2 linked regions of the Pseudophaeobacter arcticus DSM 23566 genome follow. The protein of the gene in region 1 interacts with the protein of each later gene in a pairwise test. Links are inferred from orthologs where the notes say so. Each region holds a gene or a part of one and is shown in the gene's direction. Other genes may lie near its edges.

What was found. Proteins that work in one complex are often made in the same cells at the same time.
Region 2: the proteins of ARCT_RS0109130 (region 1) and dnaA interact in binary tests that used the Escherichia coli proteins (3 or more experiments, as listed by UniProt). The link is inferred for Pseudophaeobacter arcticus DSM 23566 from one-to-one orthologs.

Annotation. Positions count from the first base shown.
Region 1 is NZ_KI421507.1:1,090,600-1,098,519, reverse strand. The notes cover bases 2,800-5,667. They hold ARCT_RS0109130 (replicative DNA helicase), read left to right. Parts: upstream 2,800-3,431; coding sequence 3,432-4,904; downstream 4,905-5,667. Other genes in these bases: ARCT_RS0109125 (IS110 family RNA-guided transposase), read right to left, coding at 5,233-5,667; ARCT_RS0109135 (orotate phosphoribosyltransferase), read left to right, coding at 2,800-3,016. Outside these bases: ARCT_RS0109145 (hypothetical protein), read left to right, coding at 1-937; pyrC (dihydroorotase), read left to right, coding at 1,118-2,203; more of ARCT_RS0109135, read left to right, coding at 2,336-2,799; more of ARCT_RS0109125, read right to left, coding at 5,668-6,267; alr (alanine racemase), read left to right, coding at 6,854-7,891; ARCT_RS0109110 (MlaE family ABC transporter permease), read left to right, coding at 7,888-7,920. UniProt on the Escherichia coli protein: The main replicative DNA helicase, it participates in initiation and elongation during chromosome replication. Travels ahead of the DNA replisome, separating dsDNA into templates for DNA synthesis.
Region 2 is NZ_KI421507.1:3,602,519-3,609,791, reverse strand. The notes cover bases 1,576-4,479. They hold dnaA (chromosomal replication initiator protein DnaA), read left to right. Parts: upstream 1,576-2,250; coding sequence 2,251-3,708; downstream 3,709-4,479. Other genes in these bases: dnaN (DNA polymerase III subunit beta), read left to right, coding at 4,079-4,479; rpsT (30S ribosomal protein S20), read left to right, coding at 1,576-1,684. In the rest of the region: mutM (bifunctional DNA-formamidopyrimidine glycosylase/DNA-(apurinic or apyrimidinic site) lyase), read left to right, coding at 1-309; ARCT_RS0121920 (enoyl-CoA hydratase), read left to right, coding at 373-1,149; more of rpsT, read left to right, coding at 1,421-1,575; more of dnaN, read left to right, coding at 4,480-5,200; DNA replication/repair protein RecF, read left to right, coding at 5,357-6,454; ARCT_RS0121895 (LysE family translocator), read left to right, coding at 6,451-7,071; gyrB (DNA topoisomerase (ATP-hydrolyzing) subunit B), read left to right, coding at 7,216-7,273. UniProt on the Escherichia coli protein: Plays an essential in the initiation and regulation of chromosomal replication. Binds in an ATP-dependent fashion to the origin of replication (oriC) to initiate formation of the DNA replication initiation complex once per cell cycle.

The DNA of each region.
Region 1 (7,920 bases):
CTTGGACGAAGACCTGTCCGGGCTGAAACCTGCCCAATGGGAGGAGCGTCTTGCCGCCATCACCGAAGAGCTGGGCATGTTCCAGCCTCTGGGGCCAAAACACTGCGCCACCTTTCTGGACCAGGGCAATACGCTGCTGGTCACCTTTGAAACGGTGCAGGGCATTCACAACCTCTCCAAACTGGCGCAGCCGCTTGGCTTTGACATGGTCAAAAGCGAAGGCTGGTCGCATCTGGGCCTGCTCTCCAGCGGCGACACCTGGTTTCGCAATGAACGCGTCTATGGCTTCTTTGATCAGCTGATCGACGATGGCTTCTTTGATGAGTTTGACAATGTGATTTTTTATGGTGCCGGCCCCTGTGGCTATGCCGCCTCCGCCTTTTCGGTTGCCTCCCCTGGTGCGACAGTGGTGGCCATCCAGCCGCAGGCGACGCTGGACCCGCGGATGACCGAATGGGACGAGCGCTTTGTCGAAATGCGCCGGGTCTCTTTCACGGATCGCTATGGCTATGCGCCCGATATGCTGGATGCCGCCAAACAGGCCTATATCTTTTACGACCCCTACGAGCAGCTCGACGCCATGCATGCCGCACTGTTCAGTCGTAAAAACGTGTTGCGCCTGCGGGTCCCCAACCTGGGCGCCGCCGTGCAGACCCGCATGATCGAGATGAGGATTCTCAACACAATCCTGAAAAAAGCCGCCAGCGGCGATTTCAACGCTGCCGAATTCGCCCGGCTGTTTCGCGCCCGGCGCGACGATTCGTCTTACCTGCGGGCTCTGATGGCGCGCCTTGATCACCTGGACCGCCCGTTCCTGCAGGTTCTCTTGTGTCGCAACGTGCTGTCGCGGGTGCGCGCGCCGCGGTTCCGCCGTCGGTTGCAAAACCTGGAACAACGGGCAGCCGAGGGTGAATTCGAACTGCCGTCAACCCTTTAACACAGGACAGCTGCATCACGGGGGCTGCAACGACACTCCGCGCCCGGCCTCCCCCCCCATAGGTGCCGCCCTGTGGCGCTGCGAGGAAAGGCCAGGCACCCCGGAAAAATCGCTCTCTGGATGGCGGAGCACAGGCTCCGGCTTCTTTCCCTTTTGGCGCAGCTGTGCTAACGCGGCGACATGACCCAGACCCTCACCCTGACCCGCCCCGATGACTGGCATCTGCACCTGCGCGATGGCGCAATGCTCAAGGCCGTCCTGCCCGAAACGGCCCGTGACTTTGGCCGCGCCATCATCATGCCCAATCTGGTCCCGCCAGTGGTGACCGGTGCCCAGGCTGCAGCCTATCGCGACCGCATCCTGGCCGCCCTACCTGCGGGGATGGATTTTGCCCCGCTGATGACGCTCTACCTGACCGAAGACACCGATCCGGATGATGTCGCGGCGGCCCATGCCTCGGGTCTGATCACAGCTGTCAAGCTCTACCCGGCGGGGGCCACCACCAACTCCAGCAGTGGCGTCAGCAATTTTAACAAGGTCCGCCCCGTGCTGGAAAAAATGGCTGAAATCGGCCTGCCGCTCTGTGTACATGGCGAAATTACCGATGCGGATATCGACATCTTTGACCGCGAAGCCGTCTTTATCGACCGGGTGCTGGATCCGATCCGCACAGCAACCCCTGGCCTCAGGGTGGTGATGGAACATATCACCACTGCCAATGGCGTGGACTATGTCAAATCCGCGCCTCAGGATCTCGGTGCCACCATCACCACCCACCATCTGATCATCAACCGCAACCATATCCTGGTTGGCGGCATCAAACCCCATTACTACTGCCTGCCAGTGGCCAAACGCGAAGAACACCGCCAGGCCCTGCGCGCAGCCGCCACCTCTGGTGATGCCCGTTTCTTCCTTGGCACCGATTCCGCGCCCCATACGGACCCCAACAAGGAAAGTGGCTGCGGCTGTGCCGGCTGTTTCACCGCCACCAATACCATGGCGCTTTTGGCGCATGTCTTTGAGGAAGAGGGCGCATTGGACAGGCTGGAAGGCTTTGCCAGCAAAAACGGCCCTGCCTTTTATGGGGTGGCGGAAAACCAATCCACACTAACCTTGATAAAATCGGACAGCCCCAGCCAGTTCCCTGCCAAAATCAACAGCACCGACGGCCCCGTCACTGTCTTTGACCCCGGCTTTCCGGTCTTCTGGTCCACCACTGCCCAGTCCACCACCTCCCAGTCCACCACCGCCCAGTCCCCCACCTGACTCCCCTCCGCCTGCCCCGGCCCGCCTGAGCGCCCGCAAAGGGATCAGGCGCCCGGTTTCATCTTACCCTAAATACCTCCGCCGGAGGCTCCTGCCCGCGCCACGGGTCCCCAAGTTCCCAAAGGATACGCCATGATCCCAACCGCCTACCCCACCCGCGAAGAAATTGCCCGCCTCTCGGCCCGGATGCTGCTGGAAATCGGCGCCGTGAACTTTAACGCCCGCGAGCCCTATACCCTGGCCTCGGGCCTGCCCTCCCCCAGCTACGTCGATTGCCGCAAGCTGATCTCCTTTCCGCGCATCCGCACCACCTTGATGGATTTCCTCACCGTCACCGTGATGCGCAACGCCGGCTTTGAAGCCTTCGATAATATCGCCGGCGGCGAGACCGCAGGTATCCCCTTTGGCGCCCTGGTTGCCGAGCGCATGGCGCTGCCGATGACCTATGTGCGCAAAAAGCCCAAAGGCTACGGCCGCAATGCCCGCATCGAGGGCGTGATGAGCGAAGGCCAGCGGGTGCTCCTGGTCGAAGACATGACCACCGATGGCGGCTCCAAACTGTCCTTTGTCGACGCCATCCGCGAAACAGGTGCCACCTGCGGCCACACCGCGGTGATCTTCTACTATGATATCTTCCCCGAAACCACCAAACGGCTGGGCGACCACGGGGTTGAGCTGCATTATCTGTGCACCTGGTGGGATGTGCTGGAAGAAGCCAAGGCGCAACAGTGCTTTGACGCCGAAACCCTTGCCGAGGTGGAAAGCTTCCTCAAGGATCCGCGCGCCTGGCAAGAGGCCAACAAGAAAAGCTGAGGCGCGGAAAATTGCCGACCGCTTTCAGGGTCGCTCCGGTCTCGGAGCGACCTTTTCTATGGTGGTGCCCGTTTTTTCTATGGCGGTGCGAGCGTTTGCCCAGATACGGCTTAAATCCCCCACAGGGGAGCGCGTGTTATCCACAGAATTTCCCGATACCCAAACCCGGTAAAGCGCTTTACAACTGACGCTCAAACCAAAGAGAGCAGCAATGAACGATATTCCCCCCAGCGCGCCCCTGCCGGATGAAATGCCTGACCATATCTCCAGCGAGATGCCGGATGACATGGCACATGACATGGCCGCTGATCCCATCGCTGTCGGGCAGGCCCTGGCGCCGATTGGACAGGCTCCACTTGGGCAGGCCCGGATCGGACAGTCACTGGCTGGACAGGCACTGGCTGGACAGGCTGGCATGCCCGTCGCCTCGGCGGCGGTCGCAGCCGCGGTTGAGCTGCCCCACTCGGTTGAGGCAGAACAGCAGCTTTTGGGCGCGATCCTGACCAACAACGATGTCTATGACCGCATCGCCTCGATCATCAATGCCACCCATTTTTACGATCCGGTCCATACCCGAATCTATGAAATTGCCGCCGCGCGGATCTCCAAAAACGCCCTGGCCTCGCCGGTGACGCTCAAGGCCTTTATGGAAGATGACGAAGGGCTCAAGGAATTGGGCGGCCCTGCCTATCTGGCAAAGCTGGCCGGCGCGTCGATTTCCGCCTTTGCGGTGCGCGACTATGCGCAGATGATCTATGATCTGGCGATCCGGCGCGAGCTGATCGCCCTGGGCCAGAGCATCGCCGACAAGGCCCGCCGGGTTGATGTGGCCTCCGAGCCCAAGGAACAGATCGTCGAGGCAGAGCAGTCGCTGTATCAGCTGGCTGAACAGGGCCAGACCGAAAGTGGTTTCAAAAGCTTCCTCAAGGCGGTGACCGAAGCGGTCAATGTCACCAACGAGGCCTATCAGCGCGGCGGCGGCATGGCGGGTGTGTCCACCGGTCTTGCCGATCTCGACAAACAGCTCGGGGGGCTGCACCCATCGGATTTGCTGATCCTGGCGGGACGTCCCTCGATGGGGAAAACCTCGCTGGCCACCAACATCGCCTTCAACGTCGCCAAGGCCTATAAGAAAGGCGTCAAACCGGACGGCTCTGAGGGCGCCATTGATGGCGGCGTGGTGGGCTTTTTCTCGCTTGAGATGTCCGCCGAACAGCTGGCGGGCCGGGTTCTGGCCGAAGCCTCCGAGATTTCCTCGCATAAGATCCGTCAAGGCGACATGACCGAGAGCGAATTCCGCCGCTTTGTCCAGGCCGCCAAGGATCTGGAAAGCTGCCCGCTGTTCATCGACGACACCCCCGCCCTGCCGATCTCGCAGCTCGCCGCCCGTGCGCGGCGCCTGAAGCGGACCCATGGGCTGGACGTGCTGGTGATCGACTACCTGCAGCTTTGCCGCGGCATGGCGGAAAACCGGGTGAATGAAATTGCCGAGATCTCCATGGGGATGAAAGCCATCGCCAAGGAGCTGCAAATCCCGGTGATCGCCCTGTCACAGCTGTCGCGTCAGGTGGAAAACCGCGACGACAAACGCCCGCAGCTGTCTGACTTGCGGGAATCCGGCTCGATTGAACAGGATGCCGACGTGGTGATGTTCGTGTTCCGCGAGGAATACTACAAGGAGCGTGAAAAGCCCGGCGATCACGAGCTGGACAAGATGGAAGAATGGAAAACCGCGATGGAGCGCCTGCACGCCAAGGCCGAAGTCATCGTCGGCAAGCAGCGTCACGGCCCCATCGGCACGGTTGAGCTGTCCTTCACCGCCGAATTCACCCGCTTTGGCAACCTCGCCAAAGAATGGCAAAACGGCCCGCGCGAAGACGAGTATTAGGCCCTACAGCCCCCGCTACGAGATCACGCGGGGGCTCTTCCAACACGCACAAGCCCTCACACTCACAAAAAGTCCGCTTCTCTAATTGGGTTTCTAGGTCAAGCTCGTTTTCCTGTTTCTTTTGGGGCATTGTCACTCATCCGGGTCACGCTTCTCTTCGCAGTCTGGTTGATGCCGTCATGACACCGCTGCACGCATATGTCGGATCGGACGTGGAGAACCTTGCTTTGAGACGCGCTTCACTTTGCGCAGCAGACATTTTCGGCTTCTTCCACGAACCTCGTCCAGTGAGGGACGACCCCGTTAGGATTGGGGGGGGCGTTTTAGATCATGCCGTGCCTCCCACCTGGTCCTGACGGAATTCTGTGCCATCAATCCACATGCGGTGGAGCAAGACGGCGAGTTTACGGGCTACCGCGACCACCGCGCGACGGCGGCCTTTGGTGCGGATTAATCGCATGCCCCATGATTTGATCTGTGAGCCAGCCATCGTTCGCATCAGCAACGCATTTGCCGCAGCATACAATGTTGCGCGGACATCTCGATCTCCCGCTTTCGATATACGACCGGGATTATCGTGTTCCCCAGACTGATAGCGTCGTGGGGTCAGGCCAAAATGCGCGCCAACCGTGCGCGACCGCTTGAAGCGCGTCGGATCATCCACAGCAGCTTTAAATGTAAGTGACGCAATCGGGCCCACACCTGGAACGGTCATCATCCGCAGGCAAATTTCATCATGGCTAGCGGCCCGTTTGACGCGCCGGTCCAATTCCAGAAAGTGCTGATAGAGAACTACGCGGGCATCCAAGAGCGGCACCAAGGCATGCGCCAGCACGTCATCCATCTCGATGAGCGGCCGGACAACGCCATCAAAGCTGCCGTGCTTCACGGTCATAGGGAGGCGGATGCCGAAAATCTTCAACAGCCCACGGACTTCATTGGCGAGATCCATCGTCTTCTTCAGCAACGCCTTACGTGTGCTCAGTAGGGCGCGAACGCCATGCGCTTCGCGGCTCTTCATATGAACTGGACTGAACCAGCCCGTGCGCAAGACCTGAGCAATGCCCCGCGCGTCAGTCCTATCGGTTTTATTGCGCATCGCCGACAGCGCAGCATTCACCTGTCGGGCCTCCATACACACGACATCAAAACCTTCCGCTTTCAAGCCATGAAACAGATGTTGGCTCATGGTGCCCGCTTCAAAGCCGACCCGTTCAATCGGATGAGGAAAACTGGCAAGGCACACAGCGATATCGCTGACCTCACACGGCAACTCACGTTCCAAAAGCACCGTCCCCTTGGCATCAACGATACAAAGGGCGCACGACCGCAGCGACACATCTAATCCAGCATAATAGTCCATCTTCTGTCTCCCTTGTTCACAGCTAGCCTGTGATCCTATGGGAGCTCGACCTCAGAACAGAGGGCAGCCCAATTACGCATGCTTCGAGCCCTTGCCGTTTGTCACCTGCGCGGATTCAAGGCCGAAGGCCGCCGCGCATCGCCGGGCCGCCCCGGCACGGCGATTTGGCTTCTGTAGTGTCTGACAGGTAGTTAGGATGTGCTTGGCAGCCATAAACTGCCAGTCACTGAGGTCGGATCGCCGCACCACGGCCCGACGATGCGCGGCTTCGCACACCATTTCTAACGGCAGCTTGGTCCGCATCACGAGCCTTCAAGGATTGCCACAATCAGGTGTTTCGCCAATTGCCAAAGCATCGCTTTGGCAGCGCCCGAACCGCCCCCACGGGGCGGGCGCTTTGCTTCCCACCCCTCGGTTCGGACGCGGTGATTTTCTGAAACGGTTCAATGGCAGTTTGGCTATTGCTGTGGACATTGGAGAGCTTTGGTGATCCAAACCAGCCACAAGCCGCCCAATGCCACCATACCTGGCAGTTTTTACCGCGAATTTCACTTGACCCTCGCTGCGCGCATGTCAAGAACGGGGCATGAGCACGGCTAAACTGACAATCAATCTCGATGCGCTGGTGACCAACTGGCAGAATCTGAACGCCATGACCAACTGCGAAACCGCAGCTGTGGTCAAGGCAAACGGCTATGGGCTGGATGCAGGCCGCGTGGCCAAGGCATTGGCCGCAGGTGGCGCGCGCAATTTCTTTGTTGCCGCCGCCGAAGAAGGCGTGGCCCTGCGCCGCGCTCTTGGCCCTGGCCCCGGTATCTCGGTGTTTTCCGGCCATATGGAGGGCGACACCCGGCTGCTGAAGGAATTCCAGCTGGCGCCGATGCTGAACTCGCTCGATCAGATGCTGCGCCATTTTGAGACCCTTCCCGGCCATACCTTTGGAGTGCAACTGGACTCTGGCATGAACCGCCTTGGCATGGAGCCTGCCGAATGGGCCGCTGTGCGCGATATTGCCCTGGGGCAAAAGCCAGTACTGCTGATGTCGCATCTGGCCTGCAGTGATGAACCCGGCCATCCGATGAATACCCAGCAACTGCAGGTTTTCCACGAGATGACCGATGGGCTGGAGGTGCCGCGCTCGCTGGCAGCCACCGGCGGCATTATGCTGGGGCGCGACTATCATTTTGACCTGTGCCGTCCGGGCGTGGGCCTGTATGGCGGCGCGCCTTATGGCGATGCACTGCCGGTCGCGCAACTGGACCTGCCGGTTATTCAGACCCGCGATGTTGAGCCCGGCGAAAGCGTCGGCTATGGCAATTCCTGGGTGGCCCAGGTGCCCAGCCGCATCGCCACCGTTGCAGCCGGCTATGCCGATGGTCTGCACCGTGCCCTGATGACAGGCGGCATTGATCTGTTTGCAGGCGAGGCCCGCTGCCCTGTCGTGGGCCGTATCTCGATGGATCTGATCACCGTTGATGTTACCGCCCTGCCCGAGGTGCCTGCCAGCCTGACGCTGCTCAATGAAGTGCAAACCATTGACCATCTCGCCACGGCTGCGGGCACCATCGGCTATGAGATCCTCACCTCGATGGGGCATCGCTACGCACGGACCTATCAGGGATGAACCCTTTGACCCTTCTGGCCCGGCTGGGC
Region 2 (7,273 bases), 2.5 Mb from region 1 along the record:
ATCTACGTCTGCGAGGCGCTTTTTCGTGCTGAAATTTCGCCCAAACGCAAGGCGGGGCAACTCGCCGCAGCCCGTGTTGCAGGCCTGGTCCCCATCATTCGGCAGGTGCTGGAGGAGGCCATCAAAGCCGGGGGATCTTCGCTGAAAGATTTCCGCCAAGCCAATGGCGAGCTTGGATATTTTCAGCACAGCTTTGACGTCTATGGCCGCGAAGGAGAGCCCTGCAAACGGGAGGGCTGTAGCGGCACTATTGCCAGAATCACCCAGTCGGGGCGATCCTCTTTCTACTGTGGCAAGTGTCAAAGATAGCTTGAATGCGATGTTTGTCGTGGTAATGACTCGGTTCTGAACGGAACAACGAAAGCAATAATCATGGCCTATGAGACGATCAACGTCGATGTGCAGGACCACGTTTGTCTAATCAGACTGCATCGCCCCGAGGCGTTGAACGCACTCAATGCAGCGCTCGTGAGCGAGCTTTGCACTGCTTTGGAAGAAGCCGACGCCAGCGACAAGGTGCGTTGCATCGTGCTGACCGGATCGGAAAAGGCATTTGCCGCTGGTGCTGACATCAAAGAGATGTCGGAGATGAGCTTTACCGATGTCTATACCAGCAACCTGTTTGCGCAGGTGAATGACCGCATCGTGGCGATTCGCAAGCCAATCATCGCGGCCGTTGCGGGCTATGCGCTGGGCGGTGGCTGCGAGCTGGCGATGCTGTGCGATTTTGTCATTGCGGCGGAAACGGCCAAGTTCGGCCAGCCAGAGATCAACCTTGGCGTTGTGGCCGGCATTGGCGGCACCCAGCGTCTGACGCGGTTTGTCGGCAAATCCAAATCCATGGACATGAACCTCACCGGTCGCTTCATGGGTGCAGAAGAAGCCGAGCGCGCCGGTCTGGTGTCGCGGGTGGTGCCTGCCAAGAAACTGATCGAAGAAGCCATGGGCGCGGCGCAAAAGATTGCCGAGAAATCCCTGCTCACCGCGATGGCGGTCAAGGAAACGGTCAATCGCAGCTACGAGCTGCCGCTGAGCGAAGGCATGTTGTTTGAACGCCGGGTGTTCCACTCGATGTTTGCAACCGAAGACCAGAAAGAGGGCATGGCCGCCTTCCTGGAAAAACGCGAAGCCCAGTTCCGCGATAAGTAATCTGTTGGGGCCTGTGTCCAGGGTCTGCCCCAAGATCGGGGCGGTTCTTTTGGAATGGCCCCGGCAGTTTCACGGTGATTTGGCTGTCGCCGTAAGAGCCTCACCTGGGCCAGGTGGCAATCTGCTTGCATATTGCAGCCCATCCCATTAAAGACCGCAGCCATACATGCGCGTGCAGCCCGCTTGGCTAGAATCACTCCGAGATCCGATCCGGGTTTGGCTGGCCTGCGCCGACATATAAACACGAACCCGAAGATAAGGTCACAGAGACATGGCAAATAGCCCCCAAGCAAAAAAACGCGCCCGTCAGAACGAAAAGCGTTTTGCAGTAAACAAAGCTCGCCGTTCGCGCATCCGCACCTTCCTGCGTAAAGTTGAAGAAGCCATCGAATCTGGCAACAAAGAAGATGCAGCCGCAGCTCTGCGTCTGGCCGCTCCTGAGCTGATGCGTGGCGTGACCAAAGGCGTCTACCACAAGAACACGGCTTCGCGGAAAGTGTCCCGCCTGACTGCACGAGTCAAAGCTCTGGGTTGATTCCCTGCCGGGAATTTCCTGCAAGTAAGAATTTGAAAAAAATGAAGGCGTCGCATTTTTGCGGCGCCTTTTGATTTTCTCCTTATCTGACGGATACCTTCTGCAGTTGCGAGAGATTCTTTACGGCCAAAGCATGAGTCAACAACAGAGTTTCATTGCCGCTGCCCCCCGCAAATTGCTACCACATATACAGCGATTCACTCGCTGGGGGGACAGGCTGCTCACGGTAATCTTGACGGGCATCAAGGTTGCTTTACGGCGTAAGAGTTCACGGGAGGCCACTTTGGCTTCTCAATGATTCTGCGCCCTGCTGTATTGGGTTTTCAATCAGCAGCCTTGTCTCATTTGTGTGCAGAAACGGTTTTTAGTTTCAGGATAAGGCCACCGCATATTCGTGGCTTTTTGTTGGACAATCCGTTGCCCCATAGGGGAATGTGGTCAGGATACTCCTGTCCGCATGCGCAGAAGTTATGGGTGAAGCGCAGCTCTGAAATGGGCGCGAAAGAATGATAGGCGAAAGATAAACAGGCCGCTGCTTGTTTTTGGGGATGCATGAGGCGCAGCACATGACGGAAGAAAAATGGGGACAGCTCAGAACTCGGCTTTTGAAGACTGTTGGCCAAAATAACTTTACGACCTGGATCGAACCGTTGGAGTTCAATTCAGTTGACGATGGTGTGGCGGTGTTTCACGTGCCAACCAATTTTATGGGCAACTATGTTAGCCAGAACTTTGCCGATCTCATTCTGCATGAGTTCAGCATCTCTGGCGAATCGGTTCAACGCCTGGCCTTTCGGGTTGCTGCCAATTCACCTGCGCGACCGGTGCGCCAGGTCGAACAGCCCGCAGAGCCCTTTGCTGAGATGCAGGAAAGCTCTGGGCGGGACAATGGCGAGGCCCAATGGGGGCGGGAGACGACGCGCCCGGCAAATACCGGCGCACCTTTGTCTGCCAAAGCAGCTGCCGCTGCGCCGATGGATACGCTGCAGGCAGCACCGCTTGATCCGCGGTTTACCTTTGACAACTTTGTCGTTGGTAAGCCAAACGAGTTGGCCCATGCTGCGGCGCGCCGGGTTGCCGAAGGCGGCCCTGTGACCTTCAATCCGCTGGTCCTATATGGCGGTGTGGGTCTGGGTAAAACCCACCTGATGCATGCAATCGCCTGGGAAATCCGCGCCCAAAACCCTGATCTCAACGTGCTGTATCTGTCGGCTGAACAGTTCATGTACCGTTTTGTGCAGGCTCTGCGCGAACGCAAGATGATGGACTTTAAGCACCTGTTCCGTTCGGTTGATGTGCTGATGGTCGATGATGTGCAATTCATCGCTGGCAAGGATTCAACCCAGGAAGAATTCTTCCATACCTTCAACGCCCTGGTGGATCAGAACAAGCAGATCATTATCTCTGCTGATCGCGCTCCGGGTGAGATCAAGGATCTGGAAGACCGGGTTAAATCGCGTTTGCAATGTGGCCTGGTGGTGGATCTGCATCCAACAGATTACGAATTGCGTCTGGGCATTCTGCAGACCAAGGTGCAGTTGCAACAAAAGACCTACCCGGATCTGGAAATTGCCGATGGGGTGCTGGAGTTCCTGGCGCATCGGATCTCTACCAACGTACGCGTTCTCGAAGGCGCGCTGACCCGGCTGTTTGCCTTTGCCTCGCTGGTGGGGCGCGAGATCGACATGGATCTGACGCAGGATTGCCTGGCGGATGTTTTGCGCGCCTCTGAGCGCAAGATCACCGTTGAGGAAATCCAGCGCAAGGTCTCTGAGTATTACAACATCCGGATGTCGGACATCATCGGCCCCAAACGCCTGCGCTCTTACGCGCGGCCACGGCAGGTGGCGATGTATCTGTGCAAAAAGCTCACCAGCCGCAGCCTGCCAGAAATTGGCCGTCGCTTTGGGGGGCGGGACCATACAACCGTCATGCATGGGGTGCGCCGCATCGAGGAGTTGAAGTCGACCGACGGTCAGATCGCCGAAGATGTGGAAATGCTGCGCCGCGCGCTTGAATCCTGATCTGTCGACCTGATCGCATGATCCGCAGACGGCCCCGGATTTCCGGGGCCGTTTTTGTTGGGCTTGCTGTCAGGCCTGTTGCCCAGTGTCTTGTCCGGTGTCTTGCCCTGCATTTGGCGCCGTGTCTCGCCGCGCAATCGGGTTCAATCGCAACGATTCTGTGGGTTTCAGGCCGTTGTGGGATCTCACCTCTTGACGCTGCCGGGATTCCCTTAGAAAACTCAATAAAAGCCTTGTACATGAGGGGCAAACCGCTACTTTGCTTGTCCCGACCCTTGCTATTTCAGGGCCTGGTTCAGGGCCTGGGCGGAAGCCCGCAGGTACGGCGAAACAGCTTTGGCTAGACGGGCGCGACGAAGAGGAAAGCGACATGAAGATCAGCATCGAACGCGGCACACTGCTGAAGGCGGTTGCGCAGGCCCAGTCAGTGGTGGAGCGTCGCAATACCATTCCGATCCTGGCCAATGTTCTGATCGAGGCCGAAGGCGACGTGGCCCAGTTCCGCGCCACCGATCTTGATATCGAAGTTGTCGATAAGGCCCCGGCGCAGGTCGAGCGCGCAGGCGCCACCACCGTCGCTGCCACAACCCTGCATGAAATTGTGCGCAAGCTGCCGGATGGTGCCTTGGTGACGCTCACGGCGGATGCGGCAACCGGTCGTCTGACGGTAGAGGCCGGGCGCTCGAACTTCTCGCTGGCCACCCTGCCACGCGAAGATTTCCCGGTTATGGCGAGTTCCGAGTATCACTCGAACTTCACCGCCAATGCGGCCATGCTGCGCCGACTCTTTGATAAATCCAAATTTGCCATCTCAACCGAAGAGACCCGTTATTATCTCAATGGTGTCTATATGCATGTCTCGGATGCTACTGAGGGTGGGAAGGTGCTGCGCTGTGTGGCCACCGATGGTCACCGTCTGGCCCGCATCGACGCACCGCTGCCAATGGGGGCCGAGGACATGCCGGGGGTGATTGTGCCGCGCAAAACCGTCGGTGAGATGCGCAAGCTTCTGGATGATGACGAGATGGATATTGCGGTCTCTGTTTCAGAAACCAAAGTCCGTTTTGCCACACCCAATATCACCCTGACCTCCAAGGTCATTGATGGCACTTTTCCAGATTACACCCGGGTCATTCCGGTCGGCAATACCCGTCGGCTTGAGGTGGACGCCGATGAGTTTGCCCGCGCGGTGGACCGGGTTGCTACGGTTTCTTCCGAGCGATCGCGCGCGGTGAAGCTGCAGCTGGAAGAGGATCGCCTGATCCTGTCGGTCAATGCACCGGACAGCGGCGCCGCCGAGGAAGAACTGGCGGTGGCCTATGCGGATGAGCGGCTGGAGATTGGCTTTAATGCCAAATATCTGCTGGAGATCGCCAATCAGGTTGATCGCGAGAACGCCGTCTTTATGTTCAACTCCTCTGGGGATCCGACCTTGATGCGCGAAGGCAATGATGAAAGCGCTGTCTATGTCGTGATGCCGATGCGGGTTTGACGCCTTAGGATCTGGTGACCTGGGATATGCCAGGCCCAGATTGCTCCGGACTGGCATATATCGGCCTTTCGGCCCGGCCCCCCTCTCGGCGGCAAGGCCGCCTGCCGGGCAGCGGGACGGGAATATTTGGGGAAAGATAAAACCGGAAGTGTCCCCATGCTGGCTTTGACCTCTTTGACATTGTCCCACTTTCGCTCGCATTTGCGGGCGGAATTGCATTTGGATGGGCGCCCCGTTGCCATTCATGGCAATAACGGTGCTGGCAAGACCAATATCCTCGAGGCCGTGTCGCTGTTTTCTCCGGGGCGGGGTCTGCGGCGGGCCAGTGCCGCGGATATGGTGCGCCGTCCCGAGGGGCTTGGCTGGAAGCTGAAAGCGGTCTTGCAGGCACCGGATCAGGCCTATGAGATCGAGACCTGGTCGGACGAGGGCGCAGCACGCCAGGTGCGGATCGACAATAAGGCCTCGAACCAGATTGCCCTGGGGCAGATCTGCCGGGTGGTCTGGCTGGTGCCGGTGATGGATCGGCTTTGGGTTGAGGCCGCAGAGGGGCGTCGCCGGTTTCTCGACCGCATCGCGCTGAGTTTTGATCCCAGCCATGCCGAGGCCACGCTGATTTATGAAAAGGCCATGCGCGAGCGCAACAGGCTGTTGAAGGATCAGGTCCGCGATGCCGCCTGGTATCGGGTGGTGGAGGCCCAGATGGGCGCTGCTGGCCATCGGATTCACAGCGCGCGGCGCGCTGCGGTGCAACGGCTGGAGGCGGCGCAGGACACGGCTGAGACCGCCTTTCCCACGGCGCAGCTGGAGCTGGTGCAGTCTGAAGGCGAGATGCCGACAAGCGAAGCGGATCTGGTTCAGGCTCTGGCCGAGGGGCGGATGCGGGACATGGCGGTTGGCAGAACCCTGGTTGGGCCACACCGAAGCGATCTTATTGGCACCTATGCGCGCAAAGGCATCGCAGCCAAGGAATGTTCCACCGGAGAGCAAAAGGCACTGTTGGTCTCGCTGATTTTGGCCAATGCGCGCGCCCTGGCCGCCAGCGAGGGGGCGCCACCCATTTTGCTGCTGGATGAGGTTGCGGCGCATCTGGATGCTGATCGTCGCGCCGCATTATATGATGAAATCTGCGCTCTTGGGGCGCAGGCCTGGATGACGGGCACCGGGCCGGAGCTTTTTGCGGAACTGGGAAGCCGCGCCCAGATTTTCGAGATTGGCGACCTGGATGGGGTATCGCAGGTGGTCAGCGAATGAGCCTCTCTGTCTGGGATCTGCTGCTCTATGCGGCGGCTTTGTTTGTGCTGTTTCTGACGCCGGGGCCGGTGTGGCTGGCGCTGATGGCGCGGGCGGTCTCTGGTGGGTTTCAGGCGGCCTGGCCCCTGGCTGTGGGCGTGGCTGTGGGCGATCTGATCTGGCCGCTGGTTGCGATTGGCGGCATGTCCTGGCTGGCCTCCAGTCTGAGCGAGGTGATGTTGGTGCTGCGTTGGGGCGCCTGCCTGATGTTTGTCCTCATGGGGGTTCGGGTGATCCGCGCGGCCGGGCGAAAGATTGCCGAGAACCGGGCTTTGACCCGACCGGGCGCCTGGGCCGGATTTGTGGCGGGCGTTGCGGTGATCATGAGCAATCCCAAAGCGATCCTGTTCTATATGGGATTGTTGCCCGGTTTTTTTGACCTCGGGGCGCTTGGCTGGGTCGATGTTGTGGTGATCATCTGCCTGTCCTTTACGGTGCCGCTTTTGGGAAACCTGGTGATGGCGGCGCTGGTGCATTCCCTGCGCCAGGTGATTGCCTCGCCCGCGGCCCTGCGGCGGCTCAACCTGACCTCGGGGGCATTGCTGATCGGGGTGGGACTGCTGCTGCCCTTTACCTGATTTTGCCTGCGATTTTCTGCGATCTGACGGCGCGTCGGCGGCTTTGTTCTATTCCCTGTCCTGGGCCAAGAAAAAGCCCCGTCGTGGGTGACATTCGGGGCCAAGTTGCGTATAAAATCACAAAGTTAAAACAGGAAGTCGCGAATGTCTGATAACGAACAGAGCCCAGCCGAATATGGTGCCGATTCCATTAAGGTTCTCA